Regions from separate parts of the Rahnella perminowiae genome, predicted to be linked through region 2. Evidence: predicted binding sites of a transcription regulator. Region 2 holds the regulator's gene; each other region holds the start of a gene.
What was found. The regulator LexA, encoded in region 2, represses DNA repair genes until DNA is damaged. The targets are predictions, from matches to a motif close to TNCTGTATGTACATACAGNA.
Positions count from the first base shown of each region.

Region 1: a site for LexA is predicted at 827-846, ahead of sulA (SOS-induced cell division inhibitor SulA). Genes of this name have one in related genera too.
Region 3: a site for LexA is predicted at 1,194-1,213, ahead of dinB (DNA polymerase IV). Genes of this name have one in related genera too.

Region 1 is NZ_JAFMOT010000182.1:58,760-61,034, reverse strand. It holds gene J1781_RS16860 (TfoX/Sxy family protein) at 18-650, opposite strand; gene sulA (SOS-induced cell division inhibitor SulA) at 867-1,373, shown strand; gene ompA (porin OmpA) at 1,731-2,275, shown strand, end outside.
Region 2 is NZ_JAFMOT010000185.1:234,856-237,130, forward strand. It holds gene dinF (MATE family efflux transporter DinF) at 1-529, opposite strand, end outside; gene lexA (transcriptional repressor LexA) at 812-1,420, opposite strand; gene J1781_RS20385 (diacylglycerol kinase) at 1,540-1,908, opposite strand; gene plsB (glycerol-3-phosphate 1-O-acyltransferase PlsB) at 2,144-2,275, shown strand, end outside.
Region 3 is NZ_JAFMOT010000160.1:8,816-11,090, forward strand. It holds gene pepD (beta-Ala-His dipeptidase) at 1-33, shown strand, start outside; gene dinB (DNA polymerase IV) at 91-1,179, opposite strand; gene dpaA (peptidoglycan meso-diaminopimelic acid protein amidase) at 1,461-2,186, shown strand; gene J1781_RS05510 (class II glutamine amidotransferase) at 2,157-2,275, opposite strand, start outside.

The DNA.
Region 1 (2,275 bases), on a different contig from region 2:
AGACAACGTAAGCAAATTTAGTGAATCGCCCTTGATAGCTGCTCTTGGTGATGGTTAAACCAGTGAGTTAATAACTCCCTGGATGCCATCGGCAAGGCGGCTTCATGAAAGCCCAAAATTGCCCCTTCCAATGCCATCAGTAAGTTAATCCCGAGATTCTTTTTTTTAATGGCACACAGTTTGAGATAGGTATGGCAGGCCCCCTGTAACCGCAAATCCCCCGAGTTTTCAATGCCGACTTGCCAGAGCATCCTTTCCAGCGCCAGCGAGAGATTGGGTAAATCTTTCAGGCGGGCGGCTTCGCTGTTTTTTTTCAACTCGATATCCCGCAGCATGCCTTGCAACGATAATCTGCCCAGCTCGCATAGCGCCTGAGGGTCACTCCATTGCCGGGCATTCACTTTGAAATAACGCAGTTGCACATCCATGCCCCGCTTGCGGTAGATCAGCCTCTCCATCTTCTTGCGGCAAAAATGCACTTCAGTTTCGCCGGTCGCTCGCAGATAGAGTTCACCATCAGAGACAAGGGCGAACATGACGCGGTCAGCGGACAAGCTCATCCCTCCAAACTGGGTGCGGGAACGAATATTGCCCAACGGGGCAAAAATTTCCAGACACTCAATCACTCTTTTTTTTGATTTGTTTATCATTGCGTTATCCTTTTCACGTTAATTCCTTGCTTCCATTTTGAGTTACCAAAACAGCTAAAAGCAAAATACGCAATCTTATGTACCGCAACAAACATAAAATGTCGTTACAGCTCGTTGCCTTCAAAATTTGCGAGATATCTTGGAAAAATTGGGTTGATCTTTGCTCACCGCCAGAGTACTGTACATGCATACAGTAACTCACTGGGACACATCCTTATGCGAACTCAACACCGTACAAATCATCATTTTAGTCAGCTTGCTTTGCCCGTCACTCCGTCACAGGTAAATACTTCTGCATCTCTGAATAATGGTCTGATCACTGAGTTCGTCTATAGTGCGAGCCAACCAGCTTTTGCACAGTTACTGCTGCCCTTACTGCAACACTTAGGTATGCAGTCCCGCTGGTTGTTATGGCTCACACCTCAGCAAAAACTGAGCCGCCATTGGTTAACGCAGTCTGGCCTGCCGGTGGATAAAATGGTGCAAGTCAATCAAATTACGGCAATGTCGACGGTAGATGCGATGGAGAAAGCATTGCAGACGGGAAACTACAGTGTCGTGTTGGGATGGCTTCCGGATTTGAATGATGCTGAGAGGGAAAGGTTGCAAATTGCAGCCCGTCAGGGAGGGGCTTATGGCTTCATAATGAAACCCACAAATGAGCAGAATTCACCTTGTGGACATCATTCGACAGTAAAAATTCACTCTTCCGTATACCATTAGTTCAAAATAGGAATCTTCCTATGAAAATAATGCGGAACTTAGTGATTTGTGCTGAATAATGGCGGCAAGCCAGTAAAAACGGGCTTCCAGAATGCAGATAATTGCCAGAATTTGTCAGTAAATTGCCAAAGCCGTTAAGAAATATGTCCGTTTTTCCCTTTTTTTCCACGGTGTTAACACATCAAGCTTGTAAGTTTCGCGCCACGTTGTAGACTTTACAACGCCAAGGTTGCTCGATAATGCCAACGTAAAGTGGCAAGTTCTGAAATGAAGCAATAATCTTGGCGTAAGGATTTTAACCAAGGGCTTAAAAAGCTTAAAGCTCAATTGCCTATTTGGATGATAACGAGGCGCAAAATGAAAAAGACAGCTATCGCATTAGCAGTGGCACTGGCAGGTTTCGCTACCGTAGCGCAAGCCGCCCCTAAAGATAACACCTGGTATACCGGTGGTAAATTGGGCTGGTCCCAATACCATGACACTGGTTTCGCAAATGCTTACAACGGTATCGGCAACGGCCCTACCCACGATAGCCAACTGGGTGCAGGTGCGTTCTTGGGTTACCAAGCAAACCAATACCTGGGCTTTGAAATGGGATATGACTGGCTTGGCCGTATGCCTTACAAAGGCAGCGTAAATAACGGCGCGTTCAAAGCACAAGGCGTTCAGCTGGCTGCTAAACTGAGCTACCCGCTGACTGACGATCTGGACCTGTACACCCGTCTGGGTGGTATGGTTTGGCGTGCAGACGCTAATGGTAACTTCAACAACGGTGCTAATGGTCGCGTAAGTGATCATGACACAGGTGTTTCTCCATTGGCAGCCGTAGGCCTTGAATACGCAGTAACCAAAAACTGGGCTACCCGTCTGGATTACCAGTGGGTTAACAACATTGGTGACGC
Region 2 (2,275 bases):
TCAGCAAAATCACCGGCCCGCGAACATACTGAATGCCCAACAGCCAGCCAAGGATCACCAGATTCGCCAGTGAAGCCGGGGCACTGAACCAGCGAATTTCGATAAACAGCCTCGCCTGTTCAAGCACCGGTTGGCTGCCCCCGACGATATGAAACGCCTGTTCCATCAGGGGGTGCCGGAACAACACTATGGTGAGACCAGACAATACGGCCAGCAGAAAGGGTTGTACGAAAGCGCGCGCCAGCAACCGGTTATCATTCGCGCCCAGCGCCTGAGCGGTCATGCCGGTGGTACTCATCCGTAAAAAAAGTAAGAGCATAAAGAGGAAAGTCGTGATCATCGAACCCACAGCCACTCCGCCGAGATAATCCGGGCTGTCGAGATGACCGATCACCGCCGTATCCACAAGCCCGAGAAGAGGCACCGTGATATTTGAAAAAATCATCGGCAATGCCAGCCTCCAGAGCGCCTTATCGGCGGGGCTTAAAAAGGTGTTTTTGAGTGTTTGTCGCAGGGAATGATGTTGCATAGAGAATCTCATGCCGGAGGTTCAGGTTATGCCTGTAAGTGACATCGCCCCGGAAGGGGCGACGAGATGAAACGTTAAAGCTTAGCGGTATGTCAGAGGCGGCTAACGAACCCGCAAATCAACAATATGACCATTGGGATCAAGAATTTGACCCAGTAATATCTGACCGAGTCATTCGAGTTGCAGGAAGGCGGCAAGTAAAAAAATCCCGATGAGCTGACAGGAGTCAGTGATTCGGGTGAACGCACGCAGCCAACGCATCTGCAGCCCGAAGTACGAAGGTCAGATCCAGTCACCGTTGCGGATGACGCCTACGGCCAACCCTTCAATGCTGAAATTCTGCTCACGTAAATCAACCACGATCGGCTGGAAATCGCTGTTTTCAGGCAATAACTGCACCACACTGCCCTGTTTTTTCAGACGTTTCACGGTGACTTCATCGTCTATACGGGCCACGACAACCTGTCCATTACGCACGTCTTGCGTTTTATGTACAGCCAACAGATCGCCATCAAGAATACCGATATCACGCATCGACATACCGCTGACACGCAGCAGGAAATCGGCACTCGGCTTAAACATGGCCGGATCGACCTGATAGTGTCCTTCAATATGTTGCTGGGCCAGCAACGGCTCACCGGCAGCAACCCGGCCGATCAGCGGTAAACCCTCTTCTTCTTCCATCAGCAAACGAATGCCGCGTGATGCGCCGGAAACAATCTCAATAACACCCTTACGCGCCAGCGCTTTGAGATGCTCTTCCGCCGCATTGGGGGAACGGAACCCCAGACGTGATGCAATCTCTGCGCGGGTGGGTGGCATACCGGTGGTGGAGATATGATCGCGAATAAGGTCGTAGACCTCTTGTTGTCTGGTCGTTAAAGCTTTCATTCCGCCCCCTGGTTGTTTATACAGTCTTGCTGTGAGTATATACAGCTAAACGATCAATGAAAACCTAAGATTGAATAAAAACAGGGCATAACGTTGATTCCTGGAATGCAGATTCCAAATCAGAACCATCGTGGCCAAAAGATGCTGACCCAGACAAAAAACGCCAATATGATGGTCAGAAGTACGGCAGCCGAGCCGATATCTTTTGCACGGCCTGAAAGTACGTGAAACTCAGATCCGATACGGTCTATCGCGCATTCCACCGCGCTGTTGAGCAGTTCAGTGACACAGACCAAAACAACGGATCCCACCAGCAGAATGCGTTCTACGGGGCTGACATCAAACCAAAAAGATAACAAAATTAACGGAATAGCGACGCTGGCTTCCTGGCGAAAGGCCGCTTCATTTTGCCATGCCGCTTTCAGCCCTTTCCAGGAATAGCCAGCTGCTTTATAAATTCGGGTAAATCCAGTGACTTGGTTAGCCATTTCTTTTACTGATCCTTAGAGAATTTGCCGCACTTTATACCCCAAATAGTCGGGGTGCAGAAAGGCGGTAAAGAAGTGAATCCTGATGAGCTTACATGAGTAAGTGATTCGGGTGAACGTCTTAAGCCAACACCCCTGCGGCTTGAAATAAGAAGGGTATTGCATCACCACAGATCTCATCTGAGCTTTCTGGTATCCTTGCGGCGAAATGGCTAACAAGAGGCTTCACGTTTTTATGTCAGGTTGGCGTAGACTTTATTACACATTATTGAATTTACCGCTCTCATTGCTGGTAAAGAGCAAGGTCATACCTTCAGATCCGGTTACCGAGTTGCATTTAGACCCGACGCGGCCGATTTTGTATGTA
Region 3 (2,275 bases), on a different contig from region 2:
GCCCTGCTGAAAGCAATTCCTGAAAAGAAATGATATTTTGGCTCCCTCCCCTGCGTGAACTGAACCCCGAATGTTGGACTTTTTAAACCTTCATTCGGAGTTCAGTTCATCACAGGGGGAGGAGCTCAAATCCAAAAGAAGCTGCCGCTCTATCTGCGGATCCTGCAACGTCACGTGTAATCCCACCAGCCTGACGCCCCGTCCGCCACGCCGTTTCTCCCATGCCTCCCGCGCCACTTTCAGTAAATCTTCTTTATTGAGCACCGGCCAGACGTGTTCCTGCGTGGTCTGCTGAAAATCATGGAATTTGAGTTTTACCCCCTGACGGGCGATGCGCAGATCCGGACTGACACGGCTCAGGCGTATGTGCAGTTCCGGATATAAACGTTCGATCAGTGCCACGCATTCTTCCCAGCTGTGAATATCTTCTGCCAGCGTGCGTTCCACGCCGACCGATTTGCGCAACCGCTCGGGGGATATTTCACGTTCATCAATACCCTGACAGCGCTCCCACAGTACGCGGCCAAACTTACCAAATCGTTTGAGCAGTGTCGCCAGATCATAGCGCTGTACATCGCCGCAGGTGTTCAGCCCCAGCGCCTGCAAACGCTGGGCTGTGACTTTGCCGACGCCGGGGATTTTACCCAGCGGAAGATCCTGTAAAAACGCATCGACTTTATCCGGCGTGATCACAAACTGGCCGTTAGGCTTGTTCAGGTCCGAGGCGATTTTTGCCAGAAATTTTATCGGCGCAATGCCGGCAGAGGCCGTCAGCCTGATTTCATCGAAAATGGCCTGACGGATTTCTGCAGCAATAAGCGTCGCAGAGCCGTTGCATTGCGTTGCGTCGGAAACATCCAGATAAGCTTCGTCAAGTGACAGCGGTTCGATCAATGGGGTATAACGCGCAAAGATTTCACGGATGTGGTTTGAAGCTTCTTTATAAGCCTCCATTCGGCCGGGGATGACTTTCAGGTGCGGGCAAAGTTTCAGTGCCATACCGGTCGGCATCGCACTGTGCACGCCGAATTTGCGCGCAGGATAATTGGCGGTGCTGATGACGCCACGGCGGTCACGGCTGCCGCCAATGGCAATAGGAATGTCGCGCAGGGAAGGATCATCGCGCATCTCGACGGCCGCGAAAAAGCAGTCCATATCAACGTGAATGATTTTACGCATAGCCCTCCCCTGATAACTGTATAAGTATACAGTGGTATGACGTAATTTCAAACACACAAAATCCGGGTTAATTTGGCTTAATGAATCACCAGAAATGGCATCGTAATAAATTTCCTATTTCGAAAGTCATTATTCATTATTTGGTGATTGCTAAAAATTTAATCAGTATTAATATGGCATCGTTTCAGACAGGCAGTACATAAGAAGAAAATCAGTGGCGGTCTTACAGGCAGTTCAGCTGTAGACAACATAATCAAAATTATTACCGAGCAGGACTTAGAATGATCAGAATCGCGCTGTTTCTTGCGATGCTCCTCAGTTTGCCTTTATTTACAGCAAATTACGCCGTGGCCAGCGATGCTGTCCCGGTCAACGCGACACTTAAAAAACAATTACTGGGCGCACCGGTTTATATTCAGATCTTCAAACAAGAACGTAAACTCGAATTGTATGCCCAGCTCGACGGCGAATTTCGCCTGATTGGCAGTTATGGCATCTGCGATTTTTCCGGCGGTTTGGGAAATAAACGTCGCGAAGGCGATTTTAAAAGTCCGGAAGGTTTCTACAACGTGGATATTCACCACCTGAAGCCTGACAGCCGCTTTTATCGTGCCATCAACATCGGTTTCCCGAATGCTTACGATATCTCGCAGGGTTATTCAGGTAAGTATCTGATGATTCACGGTAACTGTAAGTCTATCGGTTGCTATGCCATGACCGACGGCTATATGGACGAAATCTTTACGTACGTACAGGCGGCATTCCAGTTCGGGCAACGCAGTTTAAAGATTAGCATTTATCCGTTCAGGATGACCGATGCCAACATGAAGGCGCATAAAAACTCCAGCTACTACAGTTTCTGGAACCAGTTGCAGCCAGGATATGCGTACTTTGAAAAACACCATCAGCCACCGAATGTCGTGGTCACTGACGGTAAATATGAAGTGCTGCAACCGTTGTCCAACACCCCGCTGCCTTCACAGCTGGCGTTCGCCCCGATGAAATAATGCGAATTCACCTGGAGCAATTTTGTTCCAGGTTTCGTTCGCCGTCAGCGGTTGCGTGGCAATCACAGTGACGACATCATCCGGTGTCG